2 regions of the Priestia sp. MDV22-iso46 genome follow, and region 1 is predicted to be linked to the other one. Evidence: a T-box and tRNA genes for the amino acid it is inferred to sense, from the RefSeq annotation. Region 1 holds a T-box; the other holds one or more tRNA genes.
What was found. The T-box of region 1 lies ahead of leuS (leucine--tRNA ligase). A T-box ahead of a tRNA ligase gene usually reads a tRNA of that ligase, here a tRNA-Leu.

Region 1 (16,353 bases):
TGGTTCGTATAACAGCTCCTACCTGCAGCGGAACTTTCTCCCCGTAATTATCACAGATAACGTACGACTGTCCAATTTCTATGCTACCTTCAACCTTGCCTTCATATTTGATAAAACCTTCTAATTCATGTACGTTTTCAATAGAGATGGTCTCATACATTTGTGTACTTTTAATCACAAAAAAATCAATTTGACCTTCATGATAAGAAGTTGGAACTAAAAGAGTAATACGATCTATTTGATCTAAATAAGCTTGAAACTTATTATCACCAGTCATCCTTTTCTCCTCCTTATGCCAATTACCTCTTTAGTAGCATTATATGTAGCAAACGCAAAAACGAAAGCACTTTCATAGCGTGAATGTTCGTATTATTCACCTGCTTCGAGTTCCCGGTCAAAATAAATACTCTGGCTGTGTTCGAGCAATACTTGAGCTGCTTTCATCTGCTTAAACTTTAAAGGTGCTTTAGATTTCCTAAGTTCATAAAACCACTCTTCGTACTTTCTAGCATCTACAAATTCAACCTGATAAGGCTCCGCAGCGTAATCAATGTATCCATTTCTGCTCAGCAATATTTTCTTTACGTTATGTTCAATATCGTGAGTACGATAGATGCTTCGGACAATTTGCTCCGTTCGATTTAACCCAATTAAAGGATTTAATATCTTTTTTTGATCTCTTCCTCTTAACTCTGCCCAAAAATTTTCTTTTGAATACTGAAAAACAGCGCTTTTATATGTTTCTATTAAACAAATACAGAGGGTTTCCGTTGGAGTAACAATAATGATATCTCCTTCTACCGGAGCTTTATTAATCATGAAAACAGGCTTGTACATCACGAGACACGTATCAGGAAAGCGCTGAATAAAATAACGGAGAGCTTCATCATGGTAATATTTACGATCTGCTTGTGAGAACTCAAATAAAGTGGATGTAGCCCATTTCATTTGAAGATCAAATACATTTTCTAAAAACAATATTTTCAAGTCTTCCGCTGTTTGTGGAAGAGTTGTAAACCTCAATAGCTCTTGATTTTCCACGCTATCGCTAGAGAACGCTTCTTCCACTTCACACGTTTCTTTTTTTCTTGTAAACCGCTCTTTTGCTTTTTGCAAAAATGAACGTTGAGCTTTTGTTTCTTCTTGTACAGGCGGTTCATGTAATAGCCCTTCTTCAAATAATTGCTTTACTTTCTTCCAATTATGCTTTTTTAAGTGATTAAACTGAGACGTGTAGTGATAAACGTCTTTTTCATAACGGGAAATATAATCTTGCACCTTAAGTAGCTGCGCCACGTTTACATCAATCCCCTAATTAAAATTCCTCTAAAACTTTGTTCGCCGATGATTTCTCTATTATCATCGGCGTTTTCTTTCCTTTGATAAGAGTGATATTTAAATAACCTCTCTCCATGCTTGTATGTTCATATGCTACTGTGACTGCAAGGAAAAAGATAGTATTTTTTTATATTTAGGTTTGCTAGCAGGATGAACTTCAAAAAGGGCAAACGAACTTACTTGAAACTGTTCTTCAATCGACGTTTGCTTTAACTGTTCTTCCAAAAGTCCGGCTTCCCCTCCCCACTTCTTTGCAATCGTAATATGAGGACGATAAGGACGTTTTTCGTATAAGGCGCTCAGTTCTTCCCATACGGCCTGTATATCCCTTTGCAGATTCATAAGCTTATCATTTGGCCTAAGGCTTACATAAAGTACTCTAGGCTTGTTATACGCACCGAACACATCGTACTGACCTGTCTGCAGCGAAAAACTTGAATGACGGGAGGCTACTTCTTTTAAGCGCGTAATCAGCTTTTCCTTTTTGTCATCTAAAAACCCTAAAAATTGTAGTGTTATATGATAATCGTCAGGGTATGTCCATTGTTTGAAAGGAAAAGGTATTAATTCCTTTGCCCAATTTTCTGCCTGATGTGCAATGGATACAGGCACGTTGATTCCAATAAAATAATGTTTATCGCCTTTCATCAAATCGCTCCTTTTCTTTTTATTATCTTTCCCCAATTGGTTATGTTCAAAAAGAGCTAGATCTATTTTAAAGGCCTTTTCGGATGAAATAGAGAGGTTTTTCTGAAAATTTGTCATGTGCTTAAAAAATAAGAATTTGTGTTATCATAGAAACAATACAGAGAATTTTTATAAGAAAAGGATGAGAAAAATGAAAGTTGTTAACAATATGGCTGATTTGATTGGCGAGACACCCCTTGTTAAGTTGAATCGTCTTCAACCTGCAGATGGAGCATCCGTTTACTTAAAACTAGAGTTTTTTAATCCAAGCCGTAGTGTAAAAGACCGTGCTGCTTTTAATATGATCGTGGAAGCTGAAAAAGCAGGCTTGCTCAATGAAAATTCTACTATTATTGAACCAACGAGCGGAAATACAGGTATTGGCTTAGCTATGAATGCAGCGGCAAGAGGTTATCGTTCTATTTTAGTCATGCCAGATACCATGACTCAAGAACGAATTAACTTGTTAAAAGCATATGGTGCTGAAGTTGTTCTAACACCGGGTGATGAGAAAATGCCTGGAGCAATCCGCAAAGCACAAGAACTTACAAAAGAAATTCCAAATGCATTTATGCCCATGCAGTTTGAAAATAATGCAAACCCTGACGCACATCGAAAAACGACTGCTAAAGAAATTATTGAGGCAATGAACGAGTTAGGCAAAGACCTATCTGCTTTTGTTGCTACTGCTGGAACAGGGGGAACGATTACAGGAACTGGTGAAGTCCTAAGAGAAAACTACCCAAATATGACCGTTCATGTTGTGGAACCAGCTGGGTCTCCTGTATTATCTGGAGGAAGACCTGGGAAGCACAAGCTTGTAGGAACAAGCCCTGGGTTTATTCCTGATACGCTTAATGTAGATGTTTACGATGAAATTTTAAAAATTAAAGATGAACAAGCCTACGATATTACGCGACGCTTGGCTTCTGAAGAAGGAATTTTAGTCGGTCCTTCATCTGGCGCTGCGTGCTATGCTGCTATCGAGGTAGCCAAAAAATTATCTCCTGATCAAGTGGTCGTATGTATTGCTTGCGATACAGGTGAACGTTACTTATCAAGCGACCTGTTCTCATTTGAATAATAAAAAAGCGAACGCAAAGGCGTTCGCTTTTTTTATTTAGCTAATTCGTAAATAGCCTGTGCATAAATAGCTGTTGCACGAAGTAAATCTTCAATTACCATGTACTCGTCTTTTTCGTGCGCTACTTCTTCACGGCCTGGGAAAAGAGGTCCAAATGCCACACCCGCTTCTAATGCTCTGGCATATGTTCCTCCTCCAATTGAAATAAGTGTAGGTTCTTCATTTGTTTGTTCTTGGTAAACCTTTTGAAGCGTTTGAATAAGCTCATGTTTTTGATCGACGTGATGCGGTTTAGAATCTGTAAAATGTTTGATGGTCATTTGATAAGATTCACTTTTTTCTTTAATCGTATCAATAATATCGTCAATATGAGCTGATACAGGATAGCGAATGTTTAAACCAAAGTGCCCCGCTTCTTCTTGATTGTAAGACATGATTCCAACATTTATCGTTAAATCACCCGTGACCTCATCTTTGCGATTTAAGCCCATTTTTTCTCCTAGTGCACCTTGGACTAAATACGCATTTGCATAACCTACAAACTGATTAGCTTGTTCATCAAGTTCTAATGTGTGTAAAAAGCGAAGAAGCGTAAGGCCAGCATTTTTCCCTTTATCAGGCACACTTCCATGTGCTGAAACGCCTTCTAAAGTAAGTGTGTATACACCGCTCTTGTCTGTTATTGAACCTTTTAAAGACTGATCCTTTAAAAATTGATCATATTTATTTTCAATATCCGTTTCACTATGGAATTCAAGAACAGCTGTTGCAAGATCAGGAACCATATTGTAGCGTCGCCCAGAGACAAATGATGTAAGCTGAACGCTTCCCTTTGTTCCTTCAATTGGCTGCTGGCGAATTTCTACGTCTGTAATGCCTTTTTCAGCAAAAATGATAGGAAAATCCGCATCCGGCGCAAATCCCATAGTTGGCATCTCTTCATGGTTGAAGTAGTGGTCCACACATCTCCAGTCACTTTCTTCATCCGTTCCAATAATTATTCGCACCCGTTTAGATAGAGGAAGCCCTAAATCTTTCACAATTTTCATCGCATAATAAGCAGCCATCGTCGGGCCTTTATCATCGATTGCTCCTCTAGCAAAAATTTTCCCGTCTTTTATTTCACCGCCGTATGGATCAACCGACCACCCGTCTCCTTCAGGAACAACGTCTACGTGACAAAGAATACCAAGAAGGTCTTTCCCTTCTCCTGCCTCAATATGACCAGCATATCCGTCTACGTTCTTGACGGAAAACCCGTCATTTTTTCCTTTATTTAAAAGAAAGTGAAGCGCTTGAGCAATTCCAGGTCCGAATGGCTCTTCTTGTTTTTCTGTGCTTGTCAAAACACTTTTAATTTGTAGAAAACGCTGCGTCTCAGCTAGAATTTCAGCTTCTCTTTTTTGAACTTCCTCTTTCCAATTAATTGCCGTCATCTGTTTGTCTCCTTTTCCTGCTTTTACAGATTGTATCTATCATTACTATTGGTAAATTTAACTTTATCATACCTTTATATAGAAAGAAATAATTGTCTCTTTCCTTTCATATCAAAGGTTTACAGAGTCAAAATTCCGGGAAATAATTTGTAGGCACAATCGATAAAAACGGATTCTATTTGTTTATTGTTTACATATACTATAAAAAATGTGCAAATAGAGGAAGGAGATGTTACGAAAGGATTACATATTTATATCATTTTTTGTAAATATTGTGTTAATTTGCGTTTTCTCTTTTATTTTTCTGTCGATTTTGTGTACAATAAGGATAAGGACTGAAATAGTGCTTGACATCTCAGAGTTATAAAGAAGTTGTGCCTTACGAAAAACGAATAAGGAAGTGGTTTTTTGAAACCTTCAACTAATCGAATGCTAACTCGTATCAAATCGGTCTATATGTTCATTTGTAAAAATGGAACAGTTACAACGCAAGAGCTCGTAGACGAATTTGGTATTACACCAAGAACCATTCAGCGTGACTTGAATGTGTTAGCATATAATGATTTAGTTCGCAGCCCAAGTCGCGGTACATGGACGACTACGCAAAAGAAGGTCAAGATGTCATCCTAGTAAGTTTATTTCAAGGGTAGTAAGTGATTTATATATAGAGATAAAATTCTACGCAGTAGAAAGTCCAGACTTGGACGAGTGCATAGTCCCCCGCTCCATTTGCACGTCAAGCAGAGTTGGTACTCGTTTAAGTGCTTTAACGTGAAATGTTTCACTTGTCTAACAAAGTGGACAAAAAAAGGAACCATTTTAGACTTAGGTTCCTTTTTCTTTCGCCTCTTCTTAGGCATTTGATTGTTGTAATAAAGCTAGTTCCTCTTCCGTCAACTCCCTATACTCTCCTAAATCTAACGACTCGTCTAATAGCAAAGCTCCCATAGATAAACGTTTTAAATACGTTACTTTTTTTCCTCTTGCTTCAAACATACGCTTCACTTGATGAAATTTCCCTTCAACGATCGTTAATTCAATTTCTGATTCCACACCGCTTGTTAGTATCTTTAACTCTGCTGATTTTGTTACATATCCATCATCAAGAGTGACACCTTGTCTAAATGCTTCAGCATCTTCTTCAGTCACCGGTGCATTAATTTTTGCAAAATATGTTTTAGGAACGTGTTTTTTAGGAGATAGCAGCTGATGTGCAAGCTGACCGTCATTCGTCAGCAGCAAGAGCCCTTCTGTATCTTTATCTAAACGCCCTACCGGAAATGGGTCATACACAGCATCGTCAAGTTCAAGTAAGTCCAAAACTGTTTCATGAAGAGAATCTTCTGTTGCTGATATGACGCCTTGCGGCTTATGAAGCATAAAGTAAACAAATTCTCGGTAAGAAACGGCTTCGCCATGCACAGTTATTTCTTGTTCATCTGGATTAACGTGGACCTTAGCATCTTTAACTGCTGTACCGTCTACCTTAACAGCTCCAGTCTTTAAAAGACCTTTAACTTCTTTTCGGCTTCCGTACCCAATGGTAGAAAGCAATTTATCCAAACGCATGTAATATCCTCCTCTTTTTTGAAAAGAAGATGACTCTAACGAGTCATCTTCTTAGGCACTGCGCTGTTTATTTCGGCGCAGTATCTTTCGTTCAATTGCACCTGTTACCCTCGCTCCCATTACTTTTTCAAGCAGGCTTGAACGATAGGTAATAATAAAGTAAATAATGCCGCCTACTGCTGCTCCTATAATCGTAATAACAGTGGCAGAGAATCGTCCTGGCGTTGTAAACAGACCAATCACTGTTGCGACAATTTTTACGCTGATTCCCATAATCGCAACAAAAATGAGAATAAGCACAGAGCGTTTTATAAACTCACTGTAGTTATATTTTGCGTGTTTTTGAATAAGCGCAAACATATAAACAAGAGATACGATATAGCCTAGTGCTGTCGCTAAAACTGAACCAATCTCGTGGAACATAAGAATAAATGGAACGTTCACGACAATTTTCACAATCAATCCAAATAATAGACTTAAAACAGCATATTTTTGTTTGTTGATTCCTTGTAAAATAGCTCCATTAACCGTAAAAAATGAGAACAATAAAGCTACCGGTGCATAGTAAAGCAAGACATTTCCACCCGCATCCGATGCATCTGTTCCAAAGAAAAACGTATAGGCTGGGCCAGCTAAAGCCATTAATCCTACAGATGCTGGCAGCACAAGAAACATAATCGTTTGATATGTTTGATCAATTTGCTTTTGCAGTACATTATAATCTTTATTCACAAAGGAACGTGTAATCGTTGGTACAAGAGTCAAACCGAACGCAGTAGCTAATGAAACGGGAATCATCACAAGCTTTGGAACATAAGACTGAACAATTCCGTTCATTGACTCTGCTATTTCTTTTTGTCCAGCCGCTACCATCGCACGGTTAAATGTGAATTGGTCCACATACTGATAAAGCGGAATAGCCAAGCTGACAAAGACATATGGCAATGAATACGTAAGCAGCTCTTTAAAAATGGATACGGTAGAAATACGCGTAGGCGTTACCGTCTGCTCGTTCACCATTTTATCAAGATAAGGCTTTCGTTTTTTCCAATACCAAATTAATACAGCCAGTCCAGCAAGAGCTCCTACAAAAGCCCCCATCGTAGCAAATCCAACGGCTAATGCAAGACTTCCATGGACAACTTTGATGACGATATAGGTAGATGCCAATAAAAAGACAACCCGCACAAGCTGTTCAACTACTTGTGAAACAGCTGTTGGTCCCATAGACTGGTGACCTTGGAAAAATCCTCGCATTAAACTCATCATCGGTACTACAATTAACGCAACACTAACCATTCGCATAACCATTACTACATCTTCTAAGGAGTTATTTAAATCAGAACCTCCCAGTGTAATTCTAGACATAACAGGAGCTAACGAATATAAAAGTAAAAATGCAAGTATTCCTGTGACAAGCATTAATTTCATGCCGGCCCGGTACATTCTTCTACTCGTATAGTAATCACCGAGTGCATTATATTTTGATACAAATTTCGATACGGCCATTGGCATACCGGCTGTAGCAATACTTAAATAAATAGCATATTGGTTATATCCGTAACCAAACAGTGCTCCCCCTACGGTTCCAACAAGGATCGCAAATGGAAATAAATAAATCATTCCCAAGATTCGGGATACATAGGTGCCAAGCGTTAGCACAAAGGTCCCTCTTAACAATTTTGAATCAGACATACGTTTGCCTCCGATACTTAATGTTACATAATGATAATAATGATAGAATTGAAAAGAAGCAAGTGACAGTATACACTAAGAAAGGTCTTATACTCACTCGCACTCGTCAACAAACTAAAAAACAAAGACTATAGCCCATTTTATCCAATGTTGAGAGATTTGTCAGTGAACAAACTAAAATTTTTTAAGAATAGACAGGTTGGTGAAAGTATGATATATGATGTAGTCGTAATCGGAGGAGGACCTTCTGGTTTGATGGCATCGATTGCAGCTGGTGAGTCAGGTGCAAACGTATTATTAATTGATAAAGGCAATAAACTTGGACGAAAGCTTGCCATTTCTGGAGGCGGACGCTGTAATGTGACAAACCGTCTTCCCATTGATGAACTTATTAAACACATTCCAGGAAACGGACGCTTTTTATACAGTGCGTTTTCTGTTTTTAATAACGAAGATATCATCTCTTATTTTGAAGGCCTTGGAATTAAATTAAAAGAAGAAGATCACGGTCGTATGTTTCCGGTCAGCAATAAAGCGCAATCTGTTGTTGACGCATTAATTAGCGAACTTCACCGTCTTCGTGTGACGATTCGCACAAACACAGCCGTTAAACGCGTAAACTATGAGAATAACACGGTAAAAGAAGTTGTGCTTCAAAACGGGGAAGCAATCCAAACGAAAAGCGTTGTGATTGCAGTAGGTGGAAAATCAGTACCTCATACAGGTTCGACAGGAGACGGTTATCAATGGGCAAAAGATGCGGGGCATAAAATTACTGAACTTTACCCAACAGAAGTTCCTATTACATCTAGCGAACACTTTATTAAAACCAAAACGCTTCAAGGTCTATCGCTTCGCAATGTAGGACTAAGCGTGCTTAATAAAAAAGGCAAACCTGTCATTACTCATCAAATGGATATGATTTTCACTCACTTTGGCATCTCTGGCCCTGCCGCTCTTCGCTGCAGCCAATATGTTGTTAAAGAGTTAAAGAAACAAAAAAGCAACACTGTTCAAATGTCTCTTGATTTATTTCCTAGCCAAAACGAAGAAGATATTTTCCAACAATTAGTCAGAACAACAAAAGAAGAGCCGAAAAAAGCAATTAAAAATGTCTTAAAAGGTTTTGTATCTGAACGCTATCTATTGTTTTTACTCGAGCAAGCAGGCATTGATAGCCAAGCGCTAGCAGGACAGCTTCAGCATGAGAAACTGAGAGAATTTGCAAGACTGTGCAAACGATTTGAATTTGCTGTAAACGGCACGCTTTCTTTAGAAAAAGCATTCGTAACAGGAGGCGGCGTATCCGTTAAAGAAATTCACCCAAAAGAAATGTCTTCGAAATTTATGCAAGGCCTTTACTTCTGCGGGGAAATTCTTGATATCCACGGATATACTGGAGGATACAATATCACTTCTGCTCTTGTAACAGGCCGTTTGGCTGGCAGTAATGCAGGAGAATTTGCAACAAGCCTAGCATAATATGCTAGGCTTTATACATAACCATGGCTGAAAAACAGTACACCTGCTCATCACGATCAACATCCACTGTCACTTGGTATTTAATATCAACGACGTCTTCATCCTCTAGTTTCCGTAAAAATCGATTCACCGCAAATTCTAAATCTTTTTCATGCTCTTTATCAAACATTTTTACTTGTATCACAGCTTCTACCACCTTGTCCTATCAAATTTGTTTCAATCAGAATGGACTGTTTCTCTTGATGATGGTTTTTGTACGGATTTTCAATCTCTTACTACCTCTATTTTTATGAGGGCTTTTATAGATTTAGTCATCATTTGTTTTCCTGCTATCATTTTAGTCGGATGGCAGAAGTTTCATTCAAAAAAGAGGTTGAGACATAACTAAATTAATTCAATCTAAAGACGAACAAATGGGATACATGAGCTGAACCGCTTGTAACACGGCAGTCGATTTCCTTGCAAGAATTCGCTTTCCGCGGGCGGCCGGTGAGCCTCCTCCTCGCTTGCGCTCCTGGGGGGCTCACCTGTTCCGCTTTTCTCGCAGGAGTCGTCGCCTTGCCTTCCAATCAACTGCTAGAAGAAACGAAACAAATAAAACCTATGTTCACCATAACAAAAAAAATGAACCACTAATCAAACATGTTGATCAATGGTTCATTTTTCACTTCAGCTAAGATACTTTTGTCTCAGCCTCTTTTTTATTTATTAACCGTTTTTCCTTCCCACTCTAACATACCGCCAGCCATATTTGTTACTTTATATCCTTGTTCTTGAAGGTAGTAACATACGTTTTCACTGCGGCGGCCCGAACGGCAAATGAAAATATATTCTTTGTCTTTATCGAAATAATCCACATTAGCTGGAATATCATTCATACGAATGTGTTTAGCAGTTGGAATCATTCCTTCTGCTACTTCTTCATCTTCGCGCACATCAACTAAATGAAGTTCTTCTCCATTTTCAACACGTTTTTGAAGTTCTTCAGGCGTAATTACTTTTACTTCTTCCATCTTCGTCATTCCTCTCTATTCTTTCATTCAGCTTGCTATCGCTATTGTAGCAAATTCAAATACCTTTATGCCACAAAATAAGAAAAGCTTAAGCAGCAAGCCTGCCTAAGCTTTTCCAATCGTAGTTAAAGATTTAACTAAGCGCCTGATGTTAACCCGAAAGGCGGACATCAGGCGCTTAGGTCTAGTACAGAACCCCTGACAGCTCTTTAGTCAGGAGTTCTGTTCTACATCAATACTTAATTAGCTACGATGTTTACTAATTTACCAGGCACAGCAATCACTTTGCGCACTGTCTTACCTTCAATGAACTCTTTAACATCTTCATTAGCCATTGCAATATCTTGAAGCTCTTCACGAGATGCCTCAGCAGGTACGTTTACTTTCGCACGTACTTTACCGTTAATTTGAACGACAATTTCCACTTCATCATCTACAAGTTTCGCTTCGTCAAACGCAGGCCAAGCCTCATACGAAATTGTATCTTCGTGACCTAGTTTGCTCCATAATTCCTCAGTCGTATGAGGACAAATTGGTGCTAATAGCTTCACAAATCCTTCTACGTATTGCTTTGGCAGCACGTCAACTTTGTATGCATCATTGATGAATACCATAAGCTGAGAGATACCTGTATTAAAACGGAGGCCTTCGTAATCTTCCGTTACTTTTTTCACCGTTTGGTGATACACGCGTTCAAGCGTAGTGTCATTGCTTTCTTGAACCTTGCTGCTTAATTCACCGTTATCGTCAACAAGTAAGCGCCATACACGATCTAAGAAACGGCGTGCACCATCAAGCCCTTTTGTTGACCAAGCGATTGATGCATCTAAAGGCCCCATGAACATTTCATAAAGGCGAAGCGTATCTGCTCCGTGGCTTTCTACGATCTCGTCTGGGTTTACAACGTTACCTTTTGACTTACTCATTTTTTCGTTGTTTTCTCCAAGAATCATACCTTGGTTAAACAGTTTTTGGAACGGCTCTTTTGTTGGAACTACGCCGATATCATATAAAAACTTATGCCAGAAACGAGCATATAATAAGTGAAGAACAGCGTGTTCAGCTCCACCGATATAAATATCAACCGGCAACCATTCTTTTAATTTATCTGCATCTGCTAACGCTTCACTGTTTGTCGGATCAATGTAGCGTAAGTAATACCAGCAGCTGCCTGCCCATTGAGGCATTGTATTTGTTTCGCGGCGCCCTTTTTTGCCTGTTTCCGGATCTACAACATTCACCCAGTCATCAATGTTTGCTAACGGAGATTCACCTGTGCCTGACGGTTTGATTTCAGTCGTTTTTGGTAACACAAGCGGAAGCTGATCTTCAGGAACTGCAGTCGTTGTGCCATCTTCCCAGTGGATAACAGGAATTGGTTCACCCCAGTAGCGCTGACGACTGAATAACCAGTCACGCAGACGGTATGTTACTTGTTTTTCACCTTTTTCATTTGCTTGAAGCCACTGAATCATATTTGAAATTGCTTCTTCTTTATCTAAACCATTTAAGAAGTCTGAATTAACGTGCTCGCCGTCGCCTGTATAAGCTTCTTTTGAAACGTCTCCGCCCGCTACTACTTCTTTAATAGGCAGTTCAAATTTAACAGCAAATTCATAATCACGCTCATCATGAGCCGGAACAGCCATAATTGCACCGGTGCCATAGCTCATTAGAACATAGTCAGCAATCCAAATTGGCATTCTCTCGCCGTTTACAGGGTTAATTGCATAAGCACCAGTGAATACGCCAGTTTTGTCTTTGGCTAAGTCTGTACGTTCTAAATCGCTTTTGCTTTTAATTTGATCTAAATACGCTTCTACTGCTTCTTTTTGTTCGGCTGTTGTAATTTTTTCCACAAACGGATGTTCAGGTGCTAAAACGGCATACGTTGCCCCAAATAGCGTGTCAGGACGCGTTGTGAACACAGTAAACGTGTCGTCGTATCCATCGATTGTGAAGTGCACGTGAGCTCCTTCAGAGCGGCCAATCCAGTTGCGCTGCATTTCTTTAATACTTTCTGGCCAATCAAGCTCATCTAAATCTTCTAGTAAACGATCTGCATAAGCTGTGATTTTAAGCATCCACTGCTTCATTGGACGACGCTCAACCGGATGTCCCCCACGCTCACTTTTGCCGTCAATCACTTCTTCGTTCGCAAGTACTGTTCCTAGAGCAGGACACCAGTTAACAGCTACTTCATCCACATAAGCTAAGCCCTTTTTATATAGCTGTAAGAAAATCCACTGCGTCCATTTGTAGTAGTTTGGATCAGTTGTATTAATTTCTCGCTCCCAATCGTAAGAGAAACCTAACGATTTGATTTGACGACGGAAATTATTAATGTTAAGTTCAGTGAATTCAGCCGGGTCGTTTCCTGTATCTAATGCATACTGTTCAGCAGGTAGTCCGAATGCATCCCATCCCATCGGATGAAGTACATTGTATCCTTGCATACGCTTCATACGAGATAAAATATCCGTTGCTGTATAACCTTCTGGATGCCCAACGTGTAAACCAGCGCCAGATGGATAAGGGAACATATCTAATGCGTAAAACTTACGCTTTCCTTCATCTTCTGTTGTTCTAAATGTTTTATTTTCTTCCCAAACTTTTTGCCATTTTTGTTCGATCTTTTCATGATTAAAAGCCATACATAATCCTCCTTGTACGCTCCAGCTGTATTTAATTAAACTAAAAAACCCCTCATCCCTCAAACAAAGGGACGAGAGGTTGAATAAACTTCCCGCGGTACCACCCAAATTAGCACAATTATGTACTCACTCATTTTCCTTAACGCGGATAGACGGCAAATGTTACTTTACTTCACATTTACAACTCCAAGGTGAGTTCATGAACGCTCGTTTGCTGACTCGCACCAACCGTCAACTCTCTTAGCTCGCTTCGTTCACTACTATTCCTTATCATAGTTTTTACATCATACTACCTTGTATTGTAAATAATATGTTCGTAAACTGCAAGTTGTTCAACGGATTTTGTAAAAGTTTCTGCACTGCAGCACTGCTTTGTTGCTAAATCCTCTCTTTCATTCTTATATATGAACAACTTCTCCCAAAAACATACATCCACGGCCAAACAAAAAAGGATTGAGACATAATTAAATCAATCCAATTTAAAGACGAACAAATGGGATAAATGCGCTAGTATGAATCTCTTGGTTACACCACTGTTGATTTCCGTGCAAGACTTCTCTTTCCGCGGGCAGCCGATGAGCCTCCTCGTTGCTTACACTCATGCGGGGTCTCACCTATTTCAGGAGTCTTTGTCTTTCCCTCCACTCCACAGCTAGAAGCACCTAAACAAATGAAACCTACGTGCACCATAAACATGAAAAAATCCGAACGATTCATCGTTCGGATCTTCCTTCAACTAAAATACTTTTATTCCTGTCCCTGCTTCCTTTAGCTGCTATTATTAAATGCCCAATCCAAAAGAAAACAGGATAATCGCAAGTACAAGACCAACAAGCGGCACAATCACCGTCATTGCTGCAACTGATCCATACGCATCTTTATGAGTTTCTCCGCAAATAGAATTAATTGTTGTTACGACATAACCATTATGAGGCAAGGAATCTAATACTCCAGAGGAAATAGCTACTACGCGATGGAGAGCTTCTGGATTTACACCAGCATCTAGATAGTGAGGCGCTAAAATTGGCAAAGCAATCGCCTGACCTCCTGAAGCCGAACCTGTCATCCCCGCGATAACACTCACGGCAATAGCTCCCCCAATCAACGGACTTCCTGGAATATGCGTCATGGCATCTACAGCCACTCCAAACGCGGGAACAGCCTTAGCAACTCCTCCAAAACCTACGACAGCGGCTGTATTCCCAATAGCAATTAACGCACCCAGCGTTCCTTCTGAAGCTGCATTCCAAAATCCTTTAAAATGCTTTCGGTTCACAATATAAGTGACAATGATCCCGCTTAAAAGTGCGACAATCAACGCAGATTGCTGAAGTGGCTTATGAAGTGCAAAAGAAATAATGAGCACGACCACAAGCGGAAGCAAACTTAATAAAGGATTAGGAAGAGACTGATTTTCCGTTACTACTGGATCTTTCTCGCGTGATATAAAACGCTCTCCATTTTTAACTGCTTTTGAAATCAAGCGCTTTAACCACCAGTAGCCGAATACAGCCATCACTACTGCTACAACTAAACTAACTTCCCATCCTGCATACGGACTAGTCTTCAAATATTCAATTGGAATCCAGTTTTGGATTTCAGGCGACCCAGCTGAGGTCATCGTAAACGTAACTGAACCGAATGCTAAAGCAGCAGGGATAAACCGCCTCGGCAAATCGCCTTGTTTGAATAAGCTTAAAGCCATTGGATAGACAGAGAATGCTACTACAAACAGACTGACTCCTCCGTATGTTAAGACCGCACAGGCAAGGACAATCGCCAACACTGCTCTTTTCATTCCTAGTTTACTAACAATCCAGCGAGAAACACTATCAGCAGCCCCGCTGTCTTCCATCACTTTTCCAAAGACGGCGCCCAATAGAAACATTAAATACCAAGAAGCAATAAATCCTGTGAAACCAGACATGTAATTTCCAACAAAATTTGCTTCTCCTTCTTTCACCAGCTGCGGAAATAAAGGCATTCCGCTTGTTAACGCAACAACTAAAGCACTGAGCGGACCTGCTATAAATAAATTCATGCCTCTCATCGTTAGTACAATGAGCAGCAATAACCCTCCAATTAATCCAATCATACTAAGCATGTTCTAGCCCCCCATGAAGTCATATAATTAGAAAACGCTTACATATTTACAGGTATATACTCCTTTCTTTGCTTGTCACAACCCTTACTATATTATTAAAGGAATACTGAAGACATTCCTACGTTTATTTAACAGTCAAAAATAAAACCACCTCTATTTATTTAGAGATGGTTAATGAACGCTGACGTTTTTCTTTTAATTTATAATCGTATATCCATGTTGTACACATGCTGAATAGCAATAGCCCAATTAATAAATAGCACAGCGTAGACATATTAAACGCATCGAAAATAACGCCTCCAAAGAGAGGACCAATCATTTTACCTGCAGTAGCCATGCTGTTAACTACGCCTTGATAAAATCCCTCTCTTCCAGATGGAGCCAACTGACTTGCAACAGCTGGAATGGCTGGCCAAACGAACATTTCTCCAATTGTTAACACAACCATTGCTGTTAAGAACTGCGGAAATGTTGTAGCATTCACCACGATAACAAAAGAAGCCACAAAAATAACCGTTCCAATTAGGACCTGTACTTTTAACGTTTTTGCTACTTTTTGAATGATGGGTACGATCAAAGGCTGACCGACTACAATTAAAATCCCGTTAATCGTCCAAAGCAAACTGTAGCTAGAAAGAGGTATATTCAGCTCACGCGTATGCGTAGCAATCGTTGTTTGCCACTGAACATACGCAACCCAGCATAAGACATACCCCGTACATAAAATAAGAAGAGCAGTCAGCTTCGTTTTATGCCCAATGCTCCCTGCTTCATTAAGGACATTCGTTTGTCCAACGGTAACCGAAATATGACGATATGAAAAAATAGCAATAAGCAGAAAAATAACGTATAAAATTGTATTAGCTAAGAAAATATACGTAAATGAATAAGACGCTACAATGCCCCCTACCGCGGCGCCAATAGCTACTCCTGCATTTTGAGCAACGTACATCGCATTAAATGCTTTTCTTCCGCCTTGTGGCCAAACGGACCCTGCCATTGCATACATAGATGGAAACACAATACCAGATCCAAACCCTACAACAACCAAGAGAACAACGTATGTAGGCCAACCATGGAAAAACACGAGTCCCACTAATGCAATAAGAGTAATAATAATTCCTGATAAAATGGATTTATATCCTCCGATTTTGTCAAAAAGAGTTCCTCCAAGCAAATTTCCTACTACGCTTGCAGCAGAATTCAGCATAAGAACAACTCCTGCGACGGATAACGACTTTCCTAAATGTTCATTTATATAAATGGTATTGAGAGGCCATAAAAATGAAGC
Region 2 (16,353 bases), on a different contig from region 1:
TACCAAATTTCTGTAAATAAAAAGACAAAAACACCAACAGAACAAGAAAAATATTTTCTGCTTGTCCATATCGTGATAAAAACGAGCCAATTCCGAGAGAAACGGCGCTGGAAAGTGCTACTAAGCCTGTTGTCACTTTTTTTGCGTTTGTTGTTTCATCATTCACGACCAATATACCCATCAGGCCGATTACACCTGCTAAAATAGCAGCGGTAATTTGTGAGCTTCCCGCTGCTTTTAATACGATCAGCATAATAACGACCGCTGTAATGACGCTGATCGTAGCTTTAGAAGCTGTTTTGAGCCTTTTTCGTCCAGGGTCTGCAGCAACTAAGCGGCTAAACCAATATGAAAAAATAAACACCCTCTCCTTTCGTGCTGTAGAGTTCTTTGTAGAAAGAGTAATATTATTACTTATACCCTTTTTTATTCTTTTCTATCGTATGTAAGCACGTTTTTACACTATAACATTGCGAAGGACTAAAGAACTAAACAAATGCTTAAAAACACATCTGTTTTCTGTCAGATGTGTTTTTAAGCATTAATCAGTACTTACAATGTAAGTGAAGAAATTTCCCACCCGTTTGTTAACGGGTTTCTTTTTAAAGTAAAAACCATCGTGGTCTTTTGAGCCCCTTTATCTTCGTAATAAATAAGGCAATCTACGGCGATTTTCTCTTTTGTTCTATACTTTTTTGCATGAAATAAGTCCGTTTTATAATAAATAGTGGAGATACTATGCAGTTTTGTCCATAGCTTATGCTCTTGCTTCACGCGCAAAACCGGCTGCATTAAGGCATCGTCATCTTGCTTTAATCCTGTTAAAAACATATTTACGACTTCTGCCGGCTCAGCTTTTAATGCATATTCATCAAGCTTTCCTCCTGCTTTTAATACCATTAACTGATGACCTGGATCCACATTTTGAGACTTGTGAGTCGTACTTCCTGCAAAATGAATGCAAAAATGACCGGGGAACCCATTGTCAAGCGCACCGGCTCCGTGAGGCATTCCGTTCATGGAAGCTGCAAGCATTTGACCTTTAAACGGAATGAGAACAGCTCTTCGGTTCCAGCTCCATTTCCCATTATATAAGTGCTTCATTATTTTCGTATCTTGGCGTGTAAGCGGCTGAACATCTGCATGGTGTGAGCCTGCTCTTCGCTGCACATAAAAGTAAAAACCAGTTTCTACATCGATCACTTTAAATTTTTTCCCCTTTGGCAGTAAGCTTTCTACACGTTTCCACTTTAATACTTTTCCTGTGTCACTTACGGGAAAGTACGTAAGGTTTTCTTCTGCTTTCATCTTTTGGGGATGCACAAAAAAACTAATAAGCATAAAGACTAAAATCATTAATTTTGTCATTGTCTACCCTCATTACCTTGTAGTTTCTCTATGTAATATGCGAAAGTACACATACAATTATAAATAGAAATTTTTACACGCTAAGCTCATGGAAAATAATACAAAAAAGAGCTTGTGAATCTTATACATTAAACGGTTCATTTTATTCATACTAACAGGTGAAAGCGAGGTATATGATATGAATTTCACTTGGATGGTTGGACTTTTAATGCTCATTCAACCTCTTTCTACACAAGACCACCTATCTATTACTCATGACGGTAACCCAATTGAACGGATTGAACGGGACAAAGTGGCCGTGCCTCTTCTTCCTGTACCTATGGTTGATCTTGATCGATACAATCTTCTTCTAAAAGAATTGGATAAAAAAACATATAGAGAGCCCATAAATGCCCGCATTGATAAAAGCGGACAAATTGTTCCTGAGCAAGCGGGTGTCAAACTATATCATAAAGATTTTGCGAAGAAATTTTATACTTATTTTTTTAACGGCGGTACGTCAACATTAGAAATCCCGACGCTTCCTGTTCCGCCTCGCGTGGATAAGGAGCTGCTTGCAACGATTCGAATTAAGCAAATCGGTCATTATCATACGTTATTTAACCCTCATAATAAAAATCGTTCTCACAATATTTCCCTTGCGGCTGAATCACTAGACAGCAGCGTCATATTTCCTGGGGAAGTTTTCTCGTTTAATCAAACCGTCGGAAAAAGAACGGCAGCCAAAGGGTATATGCGTGCGCCAATCATTGTAAAAGGAGAGTATTCTGAAGGAGTTGGAGGAGGAATTTGCCAAGTTTCTTCTACCTTATTTAACGCCGTCGATAACGCTGGCGTAACAATTACGCAGCGTTACTCACATAGCCGCAGTGTTTCCTACGTACCTCCTGGGCGAGATGCTACCGTGAGCTGGTATGGACCTGACTTTCATTTTAAAAATACGTATAGTGATCCTTTGTTGATTCGAGCGCAGGTGCACGGCGGAGTCGTAAGCGTAGCCGTTTATTCTACCGATGCGATTGAATACAAGCCTCGCCGCGTGCCTTGGGCTTCTATTAATCAATTGCAGAAAGAGAAAAAAATTGAATCACATGTTGATACTGAGCCTGCCGATTAATCATCTCTTCCAGCTTTTTATAATGAACATAAAAAAGCCTAAAGGGTATCCTTTAGGCTATTCAGTGATATAATTAGCAGCCGTAGCCGCCACCGTAACCACCGCTATAACAACTACATCCGATAATTACTAATAGAATAAATAATACAACTAATAAAGCGAAACCAGAACCAAATCCACATCCAGCATTAGACATACAAGCACTCCCTTTCAACGTAATTTTCTGTTGCTAAAACAAAGAAGGTTCAAACATGGGGTGTTTCTCATGGATAGGTTATTGTATGTCTGCCTAGACGTTTTGGTTTGCTGTTCTGCTCATTTTTTTAAAATTGGGCTTGTTTTCGTCTTTATAACTCGGAAAATGCAATTCCGTAAAAGTAAAGCTCATTTCCACTCTTCCTTTAAAATCGCGTAATAATATTCATCCCACCATCCTTTTTCAGTTGGAATACATTTTTTAAAATACCCTTCTCTTCTCATCCCGATCTTCTCCATAACACGATAAGAAGACGTATTCTCAGGTTGACAAGTAGCAATAATCCGATGCAGTTTCATTGTGTTAAAGCCATAGTCCACTATTGCTTTTGCCGCTTCTGAAGCATATCCTTTCTGATGATAGAGAGAATTAAATACCCAGCCAATTTCATAAGTATGGTTGCCAAAATAGTTAAAAAAGACGATATGACCAATTAGAATTTTTTTGTTTTTTAATACAACTGGAAAATTTTTAACATTTTCTTTCATATTTTCATTTAAAAATTTCTTCGCATCAGTCTTACTAAAAACACCTTCTGGTATATACTTCATGACATTAGCATCAGATGTATATGCGTAGACATCTTGCCAATCTTCATATTTAAATTTGCGTATTAGTAATCTTTTAGTCTCAATGTTCATGTGGTTCTCCCCTATCTCAAAGCTATCTCTCTATACGCTTGTTTCGATAGTGAAGATATAAAAACCTCTTTGCACCAAGTTACTATTGCTTTTGTTGACGCTTCTTTAAAACAAGATAAAGTGACTCTGCGAAAAAGAAAAACAAAAGAGAAAAAAGGACAAATAATTCGGCCACTTCCATTACACGAAACGGGCTTAAAGCATTGTATAGTGCCTGCAGTACGTTTGTTCCTTGAAAAAGATCAATTCCTACAGAAAGAGCGATCACAGATCCAAATAGCAGCAGGCTAACTCCAATAATTTTCATCATTTTCTCTCCTCACCTAATCATTACTTACCTCATAGGGTCGTCATTTTTATTTACCGTCATGCAAAAGATATTTTGTTAAAAATTACATAATTATACGGTTTTTGGTCAAATTAATAAAAACTATAGTAAGGGTGCTTTCATTTATGCCTTCGTTCTTTAAAAATCAAAAATCTAAAAATAAACTTCAACCTCAGGCAGATCAAACAAACAACGAACAAACAGTGTCTTCTCTTAAGAATCTGCTGTCTGAAAACCTTACCCTCATTAAAGAGAAAACTGGAAACAGCTCAGATATTGTGATTCGTCATTTTAAAATAGGCGTCAATAACAGCTTGGCTGCTGCTATCGTCTACATAGAAGGGATTGTAGATAATCAGGCTATTCAAGATTACTTACTGCAGTCTCTTATGAAAGATAATCAAAAAAACGACCTAAACGATCAAAATGCATTAGAGTTAATTTCCGAAGACATCGTAACAATGGGTAACGTATCGTTTGCAGACAACTGGAATGATTTACTTTCTTCTTTAATGTCAGGTGACAGCCTTCTTATTGTCGACGGCATAAACCGCGTACTCAGCGTGAGTACACAAGGCGGTGAAAAGCGTGCCATTGCAGAATCTACTACCCAAATGGTAGTGCGAGGACCAAAAGGTGCCTTTACTGAGTCTATTGGCACAAACTTAGCCATGGTGCGCCGAATTATTAAAACACCCGACTTATGGCTAGAGTCGATGAAGATTGGCCGGGTAACTAAAACGGATGTCACTCTTATGTATATTCATGGCATCGCAAACGATAAAGTTGTAAAAGAAATTCGAAAGCGATTAAAAAACATTGATATTGATAGTATTTTGGAATCAGGTTATGTTGAGCAGCTAATTGAAGATCAAACGGTCACTCCTTTTCCAACTATTTATAATACAGAAAGACCCGATGTGGTGGCGGGTAACCTTTTGGAAGGAAGAATTGCTATTTTTGTGGATGGCACTCCTTTTGTACTTATCGCTCCAGCGTTGTTCATTCAATTTTTCCAATCGGCTGAAGATTACTACGCACGCTTTGATATTGCGACGTCCATTCGTCTTTTGCGGGTGTTTATGTTTATGATTTCACTTATCGCTCCTGCTACGTATGTGGCGGTTACGACATTTCATCAAGAGATGGTACCCACAACGCTTATTGTAGCTCTTGCGGCACAGCGAGAATCCGTTCCATTTCCCGCGTTCGTGGAAGCTTTTTTTATGGAAGTCACCTTTGAAATTTTGCGTGAAGCAGGGATTCGTTTACCAAAAGCTATCGGCTCTGCTGTATCGATCGTTGGAGCTCTTGTTATTGGGCAAGCAGCGGTCCAAGCAGGGATCGTCTCACCAGCTATGGTTATTATTGTATCGATTACAGCCATTGCTAGCTTTGCCACACCGTCTTTCGATATGGCTATTTCAGCGCGTTTAATTCGTTTTTTATTTATATTAGGAGCGGCTACATTCGGTTTCTATGGCATTATCCTTATTCTTTTAATGGGGGTTGGACACCTGTGCAGCTTACGTTCATTTGGTGTTCCTTACATGACGCCATTAGCACCCTTTATTCCTGTAAGCAATGAAGATACATTGCTTCGGTTACCTTGGTGGACGATGAGAAGAAGACCTAAATTAATTAGTGATAACAAAGTTCGTCAAAGCAAACATCAAAAGCCTGAGCCTCCTTCTTCAAGAGGCATGATTAATCAGGAAATGGAAGAAGATGATCAAAATGAAACGTAAAAGTTTATTTTTACTGGTAATGACCATAATGATGGTATTGCTTACTAGCTGCTGGAGTAAAAAAGAGTTAACGGACCTTTCATTTGTATCAGCAATGGGCATTGATAAAACGAAAGACGGGCGGTATGAGCTTACCTTTCAAATTATTAACCCGGGAAATGTAGCTGGCTTACAAGGGGGCGGCGGTACTCAAAGTCCGCCTGTTACGATCTATTCCGCTTCCGGTAATAATTTAGTTGAAGCAAGCAGACGCGCTTCAGCTAGAATTTCCCGAAGACTTTATTATGCCCATACCAACTTAGTCGTGATCGGAGAAAAACTAGCGCGTGAAGAAGGAATTAACATTCTTATTGATTCTATTGATCGCGATCCTGAGTTTCGAATTACGACTTCCTTAGTAATCGCAAACCAATCAAGTGCTGCTGATTTGGTAAAAGCACTAACGCCTGTCGATAAAATTCCAGCAAACAAAATTATGAAAACGCTGGAGTTCACTCAAAGAAAATGGGGAGAAAACCTAAAGGTTTCCTTTCAAGAAGTGATGAGATCTCTCGAATCTCCCGGAGGAGAAGCGCTAGTATCGGGTTTTCGTTTAGTTGGAAATCCTCAACAAGCAGAAAAATTAGATAATCTCCAGCAAAGCGCACCAGAAGCTACCCTTCGTGCTTCTGGCATTGCTGTTTTTAAAAATGGAAAGTTAATCGACTGGTTGTACAATAGTCCAGCCAGAGGCAGTGTTTGGATCCTTGATAAAATACAAGGAACCGATATTAATGTAGATTGGAAAGGAAAAAAAGAAGCGCTTGCCTATCAAACAGTTCGTCAAAAAACGGATGTATCTGTAAAAATGATAAAAGGAAAACCTTATGCGTCCGTTCATACTCGTGTAGAAGGCGATCTTGGAGAAGTGGAGGTCCCTGTTGATACACGTCAACCTGCTGTAATCAAAAAAATGGAAAAAGCTGCAGGTAAAGAAATAAAAAAAGAATTACAAACGGCTATTAAACAAGCTCAGACAGACAAAGTTGATATCTTTGGATTTGGAGAAGCGCTGGAACGCACGCGCCCCAATCAGTGGGAAAAACTCAAATCAGAATGGGATGACGTTTACTTTCCAAAATTAGATGTAGACGTTACGGTAGAAGCTTATATTCGCCGAACAGGTCTGCGCAATAAATCATTTCTTTCTAGCGTAAAAGAAAAACAACACTAAGACAAGGAGGTACTGGGTATATGGAAAAAGCAAAAATTAGCGCCACTCAATTATTTATTCTCATGGTTTTATTTGAACTGGGAAGCGCTCTATTAGTCCCTCTTGCAATGGGAGCGAAACAAGATGCGTGGCTAGCTATTTTAATTGGAATGCTGTGCAGCTTTTTTTTCTTCTTAATCTATCATAAACTCTATTCCTACTATCCGGACCTCCTGCCTACAGAGTATATGCAGAAAATTTTAGGTAAGGTACTGGGAACACTTCTTGCCTTCATATATATTGTGTATTTTTTATACGATGCATCGCGAGTTCTAAGAGATTTCGGAGAGATGCTTCTTACTTTTGCTTATCCGGATACGCCTTTATTTATTGCCAATGCTTTATTGATGCTGGTCATTATCTATATAACCCGAAAAGGAATTGAAGCAATAGCGAGGTCAGGAGAGCTTCTGTTTATTTTTATGTATTTTCTGGCTATTGCAGGCTTCATCTTAATTATTAGCTCAGGATTAATTGATTTTAAGAACTTACAGCCGGTATTAAAAGAAGGAATACTTCCTGTTGCCAAAGTTGCTTTAACCGAAACGCTGTATTTCCCTTTCACAGAAGCTATTGTATTTACCATGCTTCTGCCTTATTTAAGCAACCCTAAAAAAGCAAATGTCACCATGCTATGCGCAACGGGATTAAGCGGAATTAATCTAATTATTACGATGATCATTAACATTAGCGTGCTTGGAGTTGATTTGACGACAAGATCACAGTTCCCTCTTCTGAGTACTGTCCAAACAATCCAAGTAGCTGATTTTTTAGAGCGTCTAGATGTATTTTTTATGTTCGCTATGGTTATTGGGATTTATTTTAAAGTTAGCATCTTGTTTTATGCTTCTATAATAAGTACAGCTACTTTATTTAAAATTAAATCTCCTTCACGTCTGGCATATCCTTTAGGCATCATTGTGTTGTTTTTGTCGATTACGATCGCTAGTAATTTTCAAGAGCATCTTTATGAAGGATTGCACGTAGCAAGATTGCTTTTACATATGCCACTTTTTGCTGTCGTACCTATACTGCTTCTGCTTATCGCATTTTTTAAGAATAGGAAGCGGCAGCAGAGACAATAACAATAAATTTGCAGTTAGTGAGGTGATTTTCGTGTATATATGGTTTTATGATCATTTTGTTAATACCATCTTATTTCCGCTTACTTGTATCATACTAGTGTGCCTATCATTAGGACTGTATGCATACGTTAAGCTGAAAAAAATAAAAAATTGATACTAGATGGCTATTTCTCTCATTCAAAACAAGAAAGATACAACGAGATAAAAAGCAACTGTTATTCCTGCTGCAATTAAAGCTGGCTTTAATTTATACTTGGCATATTCAATAACAGATAAATCTAATATTTTGGCGATGGTATTCGTATCGTCGCTTAAAGGTGAAGAAAACGCTCCAAATGAACCGCTCGCAAATACCGCACCGATAATCAACGGTAAAGAAAGGTCTGCAGAACTTGCAAGCGATACGCCAAGCGGCATTAAAATCCCCCACGTCCCCCAAGCAGACCCGATAAAGTAAGAAATAGCAGCTCCAAACACAAACATAAAAGGAGTGACAAACATTTGAGGAATCCACTTAGAATGTGCCGTCACGAAATTCGAAAAACCCAAGTCTTCTGTAACAGCGGATAATCCCCATACTACCGATAACAACAGAATAACGGACATTAAGTCATTGCCTCCTGTGATAAAACCATTAAGCAAATTCTGTAATGTAAAGCGCTGAAATAAGAAAAAAATGAGGGTAATTAACGTAGTCATAATCAAAGCTACTACCATCGCTTCTAGTACGTCTGCTTTAATAAATGCTTCAAAAAAGGTGTGACTTTTATGATGTCCACTCCACCATGTTAAAAGTAAGGTGAGTGAGATCACGACAAGTAAAGGCACTAAGAGATTCCAAGGCTTAGAAGGCAAATCCTTCGATACGCAAGGATGACAATCATGCCAATCTTTTTCGTCTTCTTCCTCAAGCTTCATAGGAGCCGTAGATGTTGAATGATGAAAAAAGCTTAAATAAATCCCTACTAAAATAATTACAATCGAAAAGAAATTATAAGGAATACTTTGAATGAACAAAGAATAAGCGTCTTGTTTTATGCCTTGATGATCAATCGCCATTTGAATGATTGATACCATATATCCTACAAATGCCGTTGCCACAGGAATTAAGACGATAACAGGAGTAGCAGTTGTTTCAATAACAAACCCTAGCTCTGCTGTCGTCATTTTCACTTTTTTCAGCAGCGCTCTCATGATGGGCGCGATCGTAACAAAACGAAATGTCGGAGCACTGAATGTCCCAATGGTTGAAACATAGGTTAAAATAAGGGCTTTTTTTCTTGTATCAATTCTTTCTGCAGCAGTTTCCACAAACCCCTTAACTCCTCCAGCCATCTTAATCATTCCGATAAGCCCTGAAAACGCGTATAAAAAGACGACGATTTCTATATTACTTTTATTTCTAAGAGCTTGTACAACGTAGTGAAGTAGCTTTTCAACACCTCCAATAATCGAATGATCAATCAAATAAGCGCCTACTAATAAGCCCAAAAACAACCCTGGCAGCACTTGTTTGGTGAAAATAGCTATTGGAATAACAATTAAAAACGGTATAATGGAAAACCAACTAGATTCCATAGGACTCTCCCCTATCTTAAAAACCATATTAGATGTCTTCACGTATCGTTCATTAGCTTTTAATGTAACCCCAATATTATGTGTATATTCACGAAAACAACACGTATAAGCAGTACTGCTTTAATAAAATATTTCTGATTAAAAACAGCATAATAAAACTCTTTATTTCTACAACAAAAAAGCAGTTTGCACATGCAAACTGCTTTTGAAAAGAAGCGGAAGACGAGGTTCGAACTCGCGACCCCCACCTTGGCAAGGTGGTGTTCTACCACTGAACTACTTCCGCGCATATATGAAAATAAAGATGCGGGTGAAGGGACTTGAACCCCCACGTCATAAGACACTAGATCCTAAGTCTAGCGCGTCTGCCAATTCCGCCACACCCGCGTGTGAACTAAAAGATAACTCCAAAATGGCAGGGGCAGTAGGAATCGAACCCACACTGACGGTTTTGGAGACCGTAGTTCTACCTTTAAACTATGCCCCTAGAAATGATTTCTTCAAAAGAACCTCGTTTATTAACGACGCTATATCATAATAAAACATATATGGAATTTCGTCAATAGGTCTTTTGATAAATCATAACTAGTACTAGCAGTTTCAAAAAAACTGTGAGGCATATCACAGCTTTTTACACATTCCCTTCACCAGCTGCAGTCTTCTTTAATCTCCGCTATTTGTTTTTAGAGACTCTACTGTAACATAGTACTATACAAAATGTCTCCAAAATCGCGTAAAGACCGAAAGAATATGTAGAAGTGCAGATTTTACAGGAGGCACGTTTTTTTGAGAATCCGTATTAAAATCCACAGGTTCTCCCTCATTTCCCACAAGCATACTGTGAGAAATTTTAGTTTCAATAGCTCCTGTTAACTCGGCTGCAAATTCTTCACTATCTATCATAACCATGGATTCAGTATTTAAAAATGCAGAGCGGGAATCTAAGTTAAAAGAACCAACTGCACTTAAACGCTGATCATAAACAACAGATTTCCCGTGAATTGAATAGGGCTTTTGATATTCATAAAGCTTTGAACCAGCTTTTATGACGTGATTCTTCACTCCCAAGTATGCAGAAAAAGCCATAGCATTTGGAGTGGATGTAATAGAATTAGTTAAAATAATTCTTTGTACTTTGGGTTTTACCCGCTTATCTATATACCGTTCCATCTCTTTTGTTGGTACGATATAAGGGCTTTGAACAACAATGGATTTTTCAGCTTGTTGGGAAAGCTTAATAAATGTTTTCCATATAAAAGGGCTTTTATTAATTCTCTGAATAGGATTTGTAATAAAAGAAACCTTTCTTGTAGGCATCGTTGATTCTCTCCATACAATATAAGGATGGACAAAAGGTTCGTTTGCTTTTTTTGCCTTTTCGTATTGATCTATCAACAATTTTTTTCCTGAAAGACCACGAAATTGTTTAGTCTTCTTGAGCTTTTGAAAAGCTTTGCGTGTATACGGATGAGTCCATAATTTCTCTACATACTTCTCCATTGAGAGAATGACACTATGACTTTCTTGCTTTGTGTTATAAATCAGCACATCACGGTCATAGACAAAATTTTTATCTGGTTGACTGGCCAAGTATTTATCTCCAATATTTCGTCCTCCAATAATACCTAATTGGCCATCGACTACTATTATTTTATCGTGAAGACGATTATGCCAGGTCCAAGGTTTAAAAATAGTGAAGGGCTCATAGTACTTTAATTCTATATTATTGTGGAAAGCTAGAGCATAAAGAACATTTTTTCTCTTGCCTTTTAACCCATGAGAGATCCCGTCTAATAGCACTCGAATACGTATACCTCGATCCGCAGCTTCGAATAAAGCGCCCATAAGTAAATCCGAAGAACGACCTTTACCGATGGAAAAGTAAGCAATATCAATTGTATGCCTCGCTTCTTGAATCATCTGCATCCGAACAAGCCCTGAAAAATAACCGTTTTCCAAAAGCATAACCCGGTCTGTGGATTCTTCCTTTCCGTAAAAATTCTCAGTATTCATTACTTTTAAGTCTTTTCCCTTGTGCAAAGGGACATAAAACAGTACCACTGCAGTTACGAATACATATATGAAGTACAATACGACAATCATTATTAGTATATTTATTAGCATGTTCCTGTCACAATCCCTTTCCATTCTTATCGTTCTGTTTTTATTAGGATTCTTACTTTTTTAACTTCTATACCTTTTAAAATAAGAATGGAATGATGGATTATTTGTTACACCACTGTTGATTTCCGTGCAAGTCTTCGCCTTTCCCCCAAACAATAGCCAGAAGCAATTATATACACGAAACCTACGTTCACACTACCAATAAAAAAAGCAGAAGTTCATTATCTTCTGCTTTTACAATTTATACCCTATTGTGAACCTGTTCTAAGTAAAACAGCGGCTCTTTTATTGATTAAGGTTGTTCTCCATATCTTTTATATCTTGCTGAAACTCTGTTAAACGCTGACGCTGTGTTTCAGAAGCATTTTCAAGCGCATTCTCAATTTGCTGAGAGGCTTCATTCACTTCACCTATCGCTTGCTTCGCTTCATGGCCGTACGATGCATCATTTTTAGCTTCATTTGCCTGTTCATATGCATCTACTGCTTCTTTATGCCCCTGCTGTGCTGCTTGAAACGATTGTTGTTTATCTTTATTGTATGGGAATTTTTTCATCATAGTGCTCCTTTCCATTTGTTCACTCTTTAGTGTGGCATTTTTCTACATATTCATACAACGCTTCAATAGGTTAAAGCTAAGTGTATATTCCTCATAACAAACCCCTCAATCATATAAGAGCCCTAGAAAATATCTTCTATCTCCTGAAATACTTTCTATATTTTACAGAAATGTATAATGACTTTCTTTAGCGGACATCATACGAATAGCTTATCTGAACGAAAAAATGTATTGGGGTTGACTGCATGCACTTGTTTCTTTCCTTTTTGATCATTTGTGCAGGGATTATATGGATGGAAATAAAAAGATTACCTCAACACTCTCATAAAAAGGAACGGAACATTTTTATTGTGTTCATGACAATCAGTATCATAATCGCTCTTGCAAAAATCTTTCGGCTGCCTCTACCGAACCCTTCTGATTGGGTAGAAGTAATGTTTCAACCTTTAAGTCACTTATTATTCCGTTGGATCACTTAATTAGTGTATATGGCAAAAGGATGTGCTCATTTTGCTTAATGAAATCAATATTTCAGCTGCGCAGTTTCGCAAATTAGTAACTTTGTATAGCATCGGAAGCACAATTATTGTTGTACCTGCCGCTATTACAGCTGATGCTCATCAAGATGCCTGGATTGCCGCACTCTTCGGTGTTGCATTAGGAATTGGCTTAGTTTTGCTTTTTACCTCACTAGGAAAAATGTTTCCAACGCTTACGCTGATGGAAATGAACGAAAAAATTTTTGGCAAACTATTTGGAAAGATTGTTTCTGCTGTTTTTGTGTTATCCAATTTATTTATCAGCAGTCAAGTTCTTTACTATGTAGGGAATTTTCTCACTACACAAATTCTTCCCTACACCCCGCTTACAGCCATCCACATTGCATTTATGGGTGTGGTCATCGTAGGAGTACGCCTAGGAATAGAGGTTATTGCACGAAGTGCCGAGATTTTATTCCCTTGGTTTGTCGGATTATTCGGGCTTCTCATTGTGTCTATGATCCCTCAAATTAAAATAGAGCATCTTCAGCCTGTGTTCGAAATCCATCCAAAAGCTTTTATTCGTGCTGTTTTAACGTTTTTAAGCATAAGTTCTTTGACTTATACGATTCTGCTTATGATTTTCCCTTCCCATACACCAGACACGAAAAAGGCAACTCAATCTTTTTATATAGGTAATGTAGCCGGTGGACTAGTGATGGTTACGTTAATCTTACTCGGAATTTTAGTACTTGGTCCTTATTACTCCCAAATCACCATGTTTCCAAGCTATGAATTAGGAAGAAGAATTGATGTAGGAAACTTTCTTCAAGGAATTGAAGTAATTATTGCTATTATATGGTTTCTTACTCTTTTCTTTAAAGTTTCTCTTTATTTTCATGCTTCTATCGCTGGGCTTTGCCACATTTTTAACGTTAACGAAACTCGATTTCTAACGTTACCGATGGGGTTAATCGTTACAACTTTTTCTATTATCGTTTATCCAACTATTATCTATCAAAAAACATGGTTAGCCGAAACGTGGATTCCCTATAGTTTTTTCGTAGGGGCTTTTTATCCTTTTATTCTTCTTATTATAGGCTGGATCCGCTTTAGACCTGCTAAAATAAAAAAGATAATAAAATCTACATAAAAAAAGCAGGTAGTCACCTGCTTTTTTTATGCTTGAAGCGCTTGAAGTCCTGCTTGGTTTAAGAAATGCCAAGGCTTATTAAAGTGCGGTTGAAAGAAAAAGTCCATAAAGCCAAGCTCATCGATGGTCATTTCCTGCTGTACACATACAGACAATGTATTGATTGCTTGAGTAGCATCAATTTTAGAAATAACCTGTGCGCCTACAATTCGTCTTGTTTCTTCTTCAAATACTACTTTCAACGTAATATTTTCGTACGTTGGCATGAATTCAGGTCGGTTATTCTCTGATATTGTGATACTTTTCACATTCATATCAAAAAGAGAAGCTGCTGTTTCAGTTATGCCGGTAGATGCAACATTGTAATCATAAATATGCAGACCTGACGTTCCTTGTGTTCCCATATACTTAATCGTTGACTTAACAAGGTTTTGAGCTACTAATGTTCCCATTCTAACTGCATTTGTAGCAAGCGGAATATAGGCATGTTTCTTAATCGGATTATAGTAAATGGCACAGCTATCTCCGGCAGCAAATATATCTTTTTTGCTTGTTTGCATATATTCATCAACCACAATTGCGCCGTTTGGAAGCATGTCTACTTGTCCTTTTACTAATTCTGTATTTGGACGGAAGCCAACACACAGAATAACAAGATCCGCTTCGTATTCGCCTTTAGTTGTCACTACTTTTTCAACAGATCCCTCACTGCCTACAAATTTAGTAACCGCTTGGTTTAATGCTAATTTAACTCCTCGATTTTCAAACTCAGTTTCCATTAGATTCGTAAATTCTGGATCAAGATATTTATTTAAAATGCGATCAGCACTATCAATAAACGTGACTTCTTTTCCATACACTTCGAATGCTTCTACTAATTCTGCACCAATATAGCCCGCACCAATTACGGCTATTTTCTTCGCTTGCTTCGCTTTTTCAATAATGTGATTAGCATGCTGATAGTTTTTACAAAGCACAACATTATTTAAATCGATGCCTTCAAGGTTTGGAATGATCGGCCATGATCCAGTTGTCATCACTAATTTATCAAATGTATCTTCAAATTCTTCGTTGGTTTCTAAATTTCGTACAGCTATTTTTTTACCATCTGTATCAATATTCGTAACTTCATATTTCATTTTCATATTTACACCCATCTCTTGCAATTCAGACGGTGAAGAGTAAAATAAGCCATTTGCATCTTTTACGACCCCGCCTACATAGAGCGCAATTCCACAAGACAAAAATGAAACATTATCATTTCGCTCATAAACTGTAATTTTAGCTTCTGGATAAAGTTCTGCCATATTTTTTACTGCTGCCGTTCCTGCATGTGTACACCCTACTACTGCAATTTTCATAGATGATATCCCCCTTAGGATTATAGAAAATATGATATTGTGAATTTATTCACATATATTGTGAAATGTTTCACATATCTTTTACAATTCTTATTATACAAACATGTTTGTCCTTTTTCAAGAGTTATGTGAAAAAAATCACATACTTTTTTAAAAAAATATGTTACAGGGTTCTTTAAATAGCTTTGAAGCTTGATATGATGCGCTTTTCTTGCTGATGCGCTGTTGATGAAAAACTTCATCAGCTTGTTTTTTTACGTAGAAACTTACTATCCAATGCACTCTCCATCCAAAAAAATAAGACGGATAAAAGAATCATCGCTAAAATAGATAAACGAATTCCGCTCACAAGCAAGTCTGCTATATAAACTGATAGAAAAGTAAAAAATATATCTACAGAAGCTGCAAATGTTACAAATAGTACTCTATTCAGTCTGGCATTCTTCATTAAAAAAATGAGTGTCTTTGAAAAAAGCTATAAAGCCAAATACAAAAATAAAAAATAGAAATAAATATATGGCCCAGTAGGACTCATATTCCACTCCCATTACTTTAAGGAAGCCTATAAAACCAAAAAAATAGCTTCCCATTAGTATCGCTAAAATGATTAGTACCATCGCTCCTACTATAAAGAACGCGATTAAACGATCCATTCCCCTGCTTTTTCTTTTCATTGTTCCACTCCACCTTACTTACTCATCACTTAATCCATATTATACGAAAAAAGTGCGATACCGTGGTATCGCACTTTTCTAGATTATTTATCTTTTTTATCTTGAAGGGCTTGTTTTAAAGCATCACCCAAGCTTGAACCAAATGCTCCGTCATCATTATATTTGTTAAGAAGCTTTCGTTCTTCTCGTTTTGAAATCTTTTTCTTTTTGTCCTCAGCTTTCTCCACTACTTGACATGAACGGCATTGGAAATACGTGCCCGCTTTTCCTGAATGAATTTCCATTCGCTTGTGACACTGCGGACAGCGTCGATTCGATAGTTTAGGGTCTTTTGCGCGTCTATAGCTGCACTCAAGGCTTGAACAAACGAGCACTCTTCCTTGCTTTGTTTTCTTTTCTTTCAAGAAAGAACCGCATTCCGGACATTTAGAGCCCGTTAAATTATGAGGTTTGTACGTTTGATTACTCGTTTTTACTTGCTTAACTAGCTTTTCTGTTTGTTCGCGAATATTTGTTAAGAACTCTTTTGCATTTCCTTTTCCTTTAGCAATTGCTTCTAAGTCACGTTCCCACTTAGCCGTAAGCTCAGGCGACTTTAACTCATCTGCTACTAGGTCAATCAGCTGCTTTC

Region 2: it has a tRNA-Leu gene. The T-box ahead of leuS (leucine--tRNA ligase) is inferred to sense a tRNA for this amino acid. The anticodon was not compared.

Annotation. Positions count from the first base shown of each region.
Region 1 covers NZ_JBZVWT010000006.1:46,853-63,205, reverse strand. Annotated here, with positions in the region: gene pulA (type I pullulanase) at 1-277, opposite strand, end outside; gene AC4NPH_RS23790 (hypothetical protein) at 370-1,296, opposite strand; gene thpR (RNA 2',3'-cyclic phosphodiesterase) at 1,432-1,986, opposite strand; gene cysK (cysteine synthase A) at 2,177-3,109, shown strand; gene pepV (dipeptidase PepV) at 3,142-4,545, opposite strand; gene AC4NPH_RS23770 (DeoR family transcriptional regulator) at 4,954-5,175, shown strand; gene AC4NPH_RS23765 (pseudouridine synthase) at 5,398-6,114, opposite strand; gene AC4NPH_RS23760 (putative polysaccharide biosynthesis protein) at 6,166-7,809, opposite strand; gene AC4NPH_RS23755 (BaiN/RdsA family NAD(P)/FAD-dependent oxidoreductase) at 8,020-9,291, shown strand; gene AC4NPH_RS23750 (sporulation protein Cse60) at 9,296-9,475, opposite strand; gene AC4NPH_RS23745 (rhodanese-like domain-containing protein) at 9,993-10,304, opposite strand; gene leuS (leucine--tRNA ligase) at 10,544-12,958, opposite strand; T-box leader at 13,023-13,241, opposite strand; gene AC4NPH_RS23735 (hypothetical protein) at 13,484-13,675, opposite strand; gene AC4NPH_RS23730 (GntP family permease) at 13,740-15,062, opposite strand; gene AC4NPH_RS23725 (MDR family MFS transporter) at 15,220-16,353, opposite strand, start outside.
Region 2 covers NZ_JBZVWT010000001.1:703,743-720,095, forward strand. Annotated here, with positions in the region: gene AC4NPH_RS03680 (FUSC family protein) at 1-364, opposite strand, end outside; gene AC4NPH_RS03685 (hypothetical protein) at 553-1,368, opposite strand; gene AC4NPH_RS03690 (VanW family protein) at 1,547-2,485, shown strand; gene AC4NPH_RS03695 (YjcZ family sporulation protein) at 2,559-2,681, opposite strand; gene AC4NPH_RS03700 (GNAT family N-acetyltransferase) at 2,870-3,382, opposite strand; gene AC4NPH_RS03705 (YczF family membrane protein) at 3,465-3,689, opposite strand; gene AC4NPH_RS03710 (spore germination protein) at 3,836-5,458, shown strand; gene AC4NPH_RS03715 (Ger(x)C family spore germination protein) at 5,448-6,671, shown strand; gene AC4NPH_RS03720 (GerAB/ArcD/ProY family transporter) at 6,692-7,795, shown strand; gene AC4NPH_RS03725 (Na+/H+ antiporter NhaC family protein) at 7,973-9,373, opposite strand; tRNA gene AC4NPH_RS03730 (tRNA-Gly) at 9,588-9,659, opposite strand; tRNA gene AC4NPH_RS03735 (tRNA-Leu) at 9,679-9,760, opposite strand; tRNA gene AC4NPH_RS03740 (tRNA-Trp) at 9,787-9,860, opposite strand; gene AC4NPH_RS03745 (phospholipase D-like domain-containing protein) at 10,082-11,476, opposite strand; gene AC4NPH_RS03750 (hypothetical protein) at 11,783-12,052, opposite strand; gene AC4NPH_RS03755 (GerAB/ArcD/ProY family transporter) at 12,557-13,687, shown strand; gene AC4NPH_RS03760 (FAD-dependent oxidoreductase) at 13,714-15,048, opposite strand; partial or broken gene AC4NPH_RS03765 (YrvL family regulatory protein) at 15,290-15,722, opposite strand; gene AC4NPH_RS03770 (DNA topoisomerase III) at 15,806-16,353, opposite strand, start outside.